DNA from 2 places in the Pseudomonas sp. XS1P51 genome. Region 2 is predicted to be linked to the other one. Evidence: predicted binding sites of a transcription regulator. Region 2 holds the regulator's gene; the other holds the start of a gene.
What was found. The regulator sigma-54, encoded in region 2, starts transcription at its own class of promoters, with help from an activator protein. The targets are predictions, from matches to a motif close to ANTGGCATNNANNTTGCTNT.
Positions count from the first base shown of each region.

Region 1: ACYZUD_RS33345 (CmpA/NrtA family ABC transporter substrate-binding protein) is a predicted target of sigma-54. The motif match lies at 2,294-2,313, and genes of this name have one in related genera.

Region 1 is NZ_CM142707.1:7,212,145-7,216,110, reverse strand. Features, by position in the region: gene rlmKL (bifunctional 23S rRNA (guanine(2069)-N(7))-methyltransferase RlmK/23S rRNA (guanine(2445)-N(2))-methyltransferase RlmL) at 1-197, opposite strand, end outside; gene rmf (ribosome modulation factor) at 727-942, shown strand; gene ACYZUD_RS33350 (quinone-dependent dihydroorotate dehydrogenase) at 1,182-2,201, opposite strand; gene ACYZUD_RS33345 (CmpA/NrtA family ABC transporter substrate-binding protein) at 2,432-3,643, shown strand; gene ACYZUD_RS33340 (ANTAR domain-containing response regulator) at 3,659-3,966, shown strand, end outside.
Region 2 is NZ_CM142707.1:6,112,853-6,116,818, reverse strand. Features, by position in the region: gene lptA (lipopolysaccharide transport periplasmic protein LptA) at 1-231, shown strand, start outside; gene lptB (LPS export ABC transporter ATP-binding protein) at 231-956, shown strand; gene ACYZUD_RS28300 (RNA polymerase factor sigma-54) at 1,230-2,723, shown strand; gene hpf (ribosome hibernation-promoting factor, HPF/YfiA family) at 2,800-3,108, shown strand; gene ptsN (PTS IIA-like nitrogen regulatory protein PtsN) at 3,121-3,585, shown strand; gene rapZ (RNase adapter RapZ) at 3,588-3,966, shown strand, end outside.

The DNA of each region.
Region 1 (3,966 bases), 1.1 Mb from region 2:
CGCTTGAGCACCAGCAGCACCCGGTTCGCCAGGCGCGACCACAGGCACAGGCGATAAGCGGTTTCCATGGTCGCCATGCCGCGCACGGCAGAGGTGTGCTCACGCGCCTCTTCAAGGCCAAGCCCGACGGCTTCCTCGATGAGCAGGCCTTCAAGGCCTTTTGGGCAAGTGAGGAAGAGTTCGAAACGATCGGACATGGGAATTCCAGAACCTTTAGCTAAGTGAGCCGGCAACGCATTGCCGACCCGGTTTTCAATCAGGCGCTTTTCTAAAAGAGCGCCCGCGTGGCACGAAGGTGTGCCGTCCCACCCTTGCTGCTCGGGTTAAAAGAGCTTAGATGCAAAGGCAGATAAAAAAGTTGATGCAACAAAATGTCATAAGTCGACCCTTCGTCGAATAATGCTCACTGCAACGCGAGAAATTCTCATCAAAGAATTAACTCCATCATCCTGCGGGGGGCCGATCATACAGGGGTTTGACCAATAAACACGGGACAAACATCGTGTTACTTATGGCTTTACCATCTTTATCGTTACGTCCTTATGACAAAACGATCATTCCCTCGATGTGACGCATTGGTTAGAACTCAACACAGGTTGACGCCGCAACGACGTCAACACCTTGGCTCGCGACGCCGGCAGCGAGCCCCAACGGCAGGAGTTTTTCTGCCAGACCTCAATTGAGGTCGACGCGATAAATACAGTCAACAAGTGAGGGCAACACCCTATGAGAAGACTTAAGCGTGATCCGTTGGAAAGAGCATTTTTGCGCGGATATCAATATGGCGTTGGTGGCAAATCCCGTGAGCTTTGCCCATTTACTCTACCGTCGGTACGCCAAGCCTGGATTAACGGCTGGCGAGAAGGACGAGGCGACAACTGGGACGGTATGACCGGCACTGCGGGAATCCACAGACTCAACGAACTTCACGCCGTCGGCTAACACAGGGCACACACTCCGACACGACAATCTGATTACGTAACGACTTACCACGCACGCCCCATCCGGGCGGCGGGCTCCGGCCCAGGGGCTCCTTCGAGGAGCCCTTTTTTATGCCCCCAAAATTCCACCTTGAGCCCAACACACCTGTGGGAGCGAGCCTGCTCGCGATAGCGGTGTGACATTCAACAACAATGTCAGCTGTAAGTCCGTCATCGCGAGCAGGCTCGCTCCCACAGGGTTTAGCGCAGGGCTGCTATGGCATCGACGGACTCGCGAATCAGCGCCGGGCCTTTGTAGATGAAACCGGAGTAGATCTGCACCAGGCTCGCACCCGCAGCGATTTTCTCAGCTGCGTGCTTGCCTTCGGTGATACCGCCCACGGCGATGATCGGCAAGCGACCGGCCAGCTCCGCCGCCAGCACCTTCACGGTGTGGGTGCTCTTGTCACGAACCGGTGCGCCGGACAGACCGCCCGCCTCGTCACCGTATTCCATGCCTTCGACGCCGACGCGGCTCAGGGTAGTGTTGGTGGCGATCACCGCGTCCATCCCGGTTTCGATCAACGCCTGGGCGACCTGAGCGGTTTCTTCGTCGGTCATGTCCGGCGCAATCTTGATTGCCAGCGGTACATGCTTGCCATGGCGCAGCGCCAGTTCCGCTCGGCGCGTGGCCAGGTCAGCCAGCAATTGCTTGAGCGAGTCACCGAACTGCAGGCTGCGCAGGCCAGGAGTGTTCGGCGAACTGACGTTGACCGTCACGTAGCTCGCGTGGGCGTAGACTTTGTCCAGGCAGATCAGGTAGTCGTCGACCGCACGCTCGACCGGGGTATCGAAGTTCTTGCCGATGTTGATGCCCAGCACGCCCTTGTACTTGGCCGCGGCCACGCGGGCCAGCAGGTGATCAACGCCGAGGTTGTTGAAGCCCATGCGGTTGATGATCGCCTCGGCTTCCGGCAGACGAAAAATCCGTGGTTTCGGATTGCCCGGCTGCGGACGCGGGGTGATGGTGCCGATTTCGACGAATCCAAAACCCAATTGTGCAAAACCGTCGATGGCTGCGCCGTTCTTGTCCAGACCGGCCGCCAGCCCCACGGGATTCGGAAAGTCCAGGCCCATGACGTTCACCGGCATTTTTGCCGGCGCCTTGCACAGTAAGCCGTTGAGGCCCAAACGCCCGCCCGCGCCGATCAGGTCCAGGGACAGATCGTGGGAGGTTTCCGGGGAAAGTTGGAACAACAGCTGACGGGCCAGGGTGTACATGGGCGGCTTTGACTCGAATGGCGGCGAAATGAGGCGGCGATTATAGCCGGGCATCGGCGTCGCAAGCGAGGCGTGCGACAAAATCAGCGGGCGATGGCATATGCCTTGCACCAGCATAGGCATCAGCACTCATGCCAACGACGGGATGAGTGGAAGGACAATGGCGTCGTCACCCGGCTTTGCTCACGCGAGGGCCTGGGACGACGCTTTTTTTTGGAAGGTGTTTAGCCATGAATGAAACCACAGCGGGCCCACTGGCCTGGGTCAACGGCAGCGATGCCCCGGAAAAGACTGAAATCAACCTCGGCTTCATGGCCCTGAGCGACTGCGCCTCGGTGGTGGTCGCCGCCACCCAGGGTTTCGCCCAGCCCTACGGGCTGACCCTCAATCTGAAGCGCCAGTCGTCATGGGCCAACCTGCGGGACAAACTGGTCAGTGGCGAACTCGACGCCGCCCACAGCCTGTACGGCTTGATCTACGCCGTGCACCTGGGCATCGGCGGCGTGGCCCCGACTGACATGTCGGTGCTCATGGGCCTGAACCACAACGGCCAAAGCATCAACCTTTCCCACGGCTTGCAGGCCCTGGGCGTGACCAGTCCTGAAGCACTGGATCGGCACGTGCACCAAACTCGCCCAAAACTCACCTTCGCCCAGACATTTCCGACCGGCACCCACGCCATGTGGCTGTATTACTGGCTCGCGAGTCAGGGCATCCATCCGTTGCACGACGTCGACAGCGTGGTGGTGCCACCGCCGCAAATGGTCGCGCACCTGCAAGCCGGGCGTATCGACGGTTTTTGCGTCGGCGAGCCCTGGTCCGCCAGCGCCGTGAAACAGAATCTCGGCTTTACGATGGCGACCAGCCAGACCATCTGGCCCGATCACCCGGAAAAAGTCCTCGGCTGCACCCGCGCCTTCGTCGAGCAATACCCCAACACCGCCCGGGCACTGGTGATGGCGATTCTGGAGGCCAGCCGTTTCATCGAAGAAAGCACCGAGAACCGCCGCAGTGCCGCGCAATTGCTCAGCGCACCGCAATACCTCGATGCGCCACTCGATTGCATCGAACCACGGCTACTCGGTGACTACGCCGACGGTCTGGGCAATCGCTGGCAGGATCCGCATGCGCTGCGCTTCCATGGTGGTGGCGAGGTCAACCTGCCTTACCTCTCCGACGGCATGTGGTTCATGACCCAGTTCCGTCGCTGGGGTTTATTGCGTGACGACCCGGACTACCTCGCGGTGGCCCGTCAGGTCCAGCAACTAGACTTGTATCGTGAGGCCGCCACTGCGGTTGGTGTCGCCGCTCGGAATCAGGACATGCGCAGCAGCCAGTTGATCGACGGCAAGGTCTGGGACGGCTCGGACCCAGTTGCCTACGCACGCAGTTTCAAGCTGCACGCCATGAGCGGCAGCTCGCCCCTTCTCGCCAGCCGCTGACAGGAGACTGCGAATATGTTGCGTATCCTGCTGATCAACGACACCGCGAAGAAAGTCGGGCGCCTTAAAGCTGCCCTGACCGAGGCCGGGTTCGAGGTGATCGACGAGTCCGGCCTGACCATCGACCTGCCCGCGCGCGTCGAAACGGTGCGTCCGGATGTGATTCTGATCGATACCGAGTCACCGAGCCGCGATGTCATGGAGCAAGTGGTGCTGGTCAGTCGCGATCAACCGCGTCCGATCGTGATGTTTACCGACGAGCATGACCCTGACGTGATGCGCCAGGCGATCAAGTCTGGCGTCAGTGCCTACATCGTCGAAGG
Region 2 (3,966 bases):
GGCATCACTATCCAGTACCACGCTTCGCAAGATCGCGTCGTGCTGATCGATCGCGCCAAGGTCATCGACAAGGATGGCAACGTTACCCAAGGCGAGAAAATCGTCTACGACACCAACAAAAAGCTTGCGAGCGCCGGTCGCGCCACAGGCAGCAAGGTCACCGAGTCGCGTCCGCGCATCGACATGGTGATCCAGCCGAAAAAGAAAACCGACGAGCAAAAGGCCCAGTAATGGCAACTCTGAAAGCTCAGCATCTGGCCAAGAGCTACAAGAGCCGCCAGGTCGTGCGCGACGTAAGCCTGTCCATCGACAGCGGTCAGATCGTGGGCCTGCTGGGTCCCAACGGCGCCGGCAAAACCACTTGCTTCTACATGATCGTCGGATTGGTGCAGGCCGATCAGGGCCGCGTACTGATCGATGACCTGGACGTCAGTCACCAGCCGATGCACGGTCGCGCAAAGGCCGGTATCGGCTATCTTCCGCAAGAAGCGTCGATCTTCCGCAAACTTTCAGTTGCCGATAACATCATGGCGATCCTCGAGACCCGCAAAGAACTCGACAAGGCCGGTCGTCGCAAGGAACTGGAAAGCCTGCTGCAGGAATTTCACATCAACCACATCCGCGACAACCTCGGCATGAGCCTGTCCGGTGGCGAACGTCGTCGCGTGGAAATCGCCCGGGCACTGGCCACCAACCCGAAGTTCATCCTCCTGGACGAACCTTTCGCCGGTGTGGACCCGATCTCGGTGGGCGACATCAAACAGATCATCTATCACCTCAAGGCCAAGGGCATTGGCGTGTTGATCACCGACCACAACGTTCGTGAAACCCTGGATATCTGCGAAACCGCCTACATCGTGAACGATGGCCAACTGATCGCAGAAGGTGACTCTGCCACCATCCTGGCCAACGACCTGGTCAAGGAAGTGTATCTGGGCCATGAGTTCCGCCTGTAAGCGCTCAGGTGCCTGGCCAGTCGCCGAGAGCTTGTCTCGATAAAAAAATCAACCGTTTTTTATTGTTACAGCGCGCCAGGCAAACGTTGCGCCTCAAAGATGTTCAGCTACCAGCAAGGGCAATGCGTCAATAAAACTTTAAACGTTTTTATTGTTACAGCGCTCTAGGCAAACGTTGTGGTTTCAGGCATATAATTTGCTTATGTTTGGCGCTCCGGCGCCCTGTAGTGGATGGCGCATGTGCGCCGGCGAATAAGGTGTTAAGCCCCTGCCATGAAACCATCGCTAGTCTTGAGAATGGGCCAGCAGCTGACGATGACACCTCAGCTGCAACAGGCCATCCGCCTGCTCCAATTGTCGACCCTGGACCTGCAACAGGAAATCCAGGAGGCCCTGGAGTCCAATCCGATGCTCGAACGCCAGGAAGAAGGCGACGACTTCGATAACGCCGACCCCTTGGCCGACAAAGCCGAACAGCAACCCAACGCCGATGTTTCGGAACCCTCCTACCAGGAAACCGCCCCGACGGTGGATAACCTCGAGGAAGGTGACTGGAACGAACGCATTCCCAACGAGCTGCCCGTCGACACCGCGTGGGAAGACGTCTACCAGACCAGCGCCAGCAGCCTGCCAAGCAACGATGACGACGAGTGGGACTTCACCACCCGTACATCGGCCGGCGAAAGCCTGCAAAGCCACCTGCTGTGGCAACTGAACCTGGCGCCGATGTCCGACACCGATCGCCTGATCGCCGTGACCCTGATCGACTGCATCAACAATCAGGGCTACCTGGACGAAACCCTCGAGGAAATCCTCGAAGCCTTCGATCCGGAACTGGACATCGAACTGGACGAAATCGAAGCCGTCCTGCACCGCATCCAGCAATTCGAGCCCGCCGGCATCGGCGCCCGCAACCTGGGTGAATGCCTGCTGCTGCAACTGCGCCAGCTGCCCGCCAAGACCCCTTGGCTGGCCGAAGCCAAACGCCTGGTCACCGATTACATCGACCTGCTCGGCAGCCGCGACTACAGCCAGTTGATGCGCCGCATGAAGCTCAAGGAAGATGAACTGCGCCAGGTGATCGAACTGGTGCAGAGCCTCAATCCGCGCCCAGGCTCACAGATCGAGTCCAGCGAAGCCGAATACGTCGTTCCCGATGTCATCGTGCGCAAAGACAACGAACGCTGGCTGGTAGAGCTGAATCAGGAATCGGTGCCACGGTTGCGGGTCAACGCCCAGTACGCCGGCTTCGTGCGCCGCGCCGACACCAGCGCCGACAACACCTTCATGCGCAATCAGCTGCAAGAGGCTCGCTGGTTCATCAAGAGCCTGCAAAGCCGCAACGAAACCCTGATGAAAGTAGCCACCCAGATCGTCGAGCATCAGCGCGGCTTCCTGGAGTACGGCGACGAAGCCATGAAACCGTTGGTCCTCCATGACATCGCCGAGGCGGTTGGCATGCACGAATCGACGATTTCCCGGGTAACCACGCAAAAATTCATGCATACCCCTCGGGGCATATATGAGCTGAAATACTTTTTCTCCAGCCACGTCAGCACCTCCGAAGGCGGTGAATGCTCGTCTACGGCGATCCGCGCGATCATCAAAAAACTGGTTGCAGCGGAAAATCAGAAAAAGCCGTTGAGTGACAGCAAGATCGCTGGTTTACTGGAGGCACAAGGCATTCAGGTGGCTCGCCGCACCGTCGCCAAGTACCGCGAATCCCTTGGGATCGCGCCTTCGAGCGAACGTAAGCGGTTGATGTAACGGGCCACGCCACAGCGTTCCAGTGGCAGGCATTTCTGCCTGCCGCTTTATGCACTGGCAACGAAGGAGAAGCTGTATGCAAGTCAACATCAGTGGACACCAACTGGAAGTGACCGAACCCCTGCGCACCTACATCGGCGAAAAACTCGAGCGATTGGAAAGGCACTTCGACAAGATCACCAACGTGCAAGTCACGATGAACGTCGAGAAGCTGCTGCAGAAAATCGAAGCCACGCTGCATATTCCCGGCGGAGAAGTGGTCGCCAATGCCGAGCATACGGACATGTATGCCGCCATCGACCTGCTGACCGACAAGCTGGATCGCCAACTCAAAAAGCATAAGGAAAAGACCCAGAGCCTCCTCCAGGGTGCAACCGGTCGTTAACACTCCCAACCCATGATCCGACTTGAAAGCATCCTGACCCCCGGCCGTTCCCTCGTGAATGTGCCGGGCGGCAGTAAAAAGAAAGCCCTCGAGCAAATTGCCAACCTAATCCATCGCGAAGTGCCGGATCTGGAGATGCAAGATGTCTTCGAGGCTCTGATTGCCCGTGAAAAACTCGGTTCCACCGGTTTTGGCAACGGCATCGCCATCCCTCACTGCCGCCTCAAGGGCTGCAATTCGCCCATCAGTGCCTTGATGCACCTGGACGCCCCCATCGATTTCGACGCCATCGACGGTGCTCCGGTTGACCTGCTGTTCGTTCTGCTGGTCCCGGAAGCCGCCACCGATGCGCACCTGGAGCTACTGCGCCAGATCGCCAGCATGCTCGATCGCAAGGAAGTGCGCGAAAAACTGCGCAGCGCTCCGAGCAATGAAGCCTTGTATCAGGTTGTCCTGGACGAGCAAAACGGGCAGTAATCATGCGTTTGATCATCGTCAGTGGCCGCTCCGGCTCAGGTAAAAGTACCGCACTCGATGTTCTCGAGGACAACGGCTACTACTGCATCGACAACCTGCCCGCCGGCCTGCTGCCAGAACTGGCTGAACGCGCGCTGATTCACACCGAACTGGCACAGCCGCTGGTTGCCGTTTCCATCGATGCGCGCAATTTGCCGAGTCACCTGACGCGCTTTCCGGAACTGCTGGCAGAAGTCCGCAGCCGGCATATCCAGTGCGATGTCTTGTACCTGGATGCCGATGAAGAAACCCTGCTCAAACGTTTTTCGGAAACCCGCCGCCGTCACCCACTGAGCAGCGCCAATCGCTCGCTGGCCGAGGCGATCAACGATGAAACCAGCC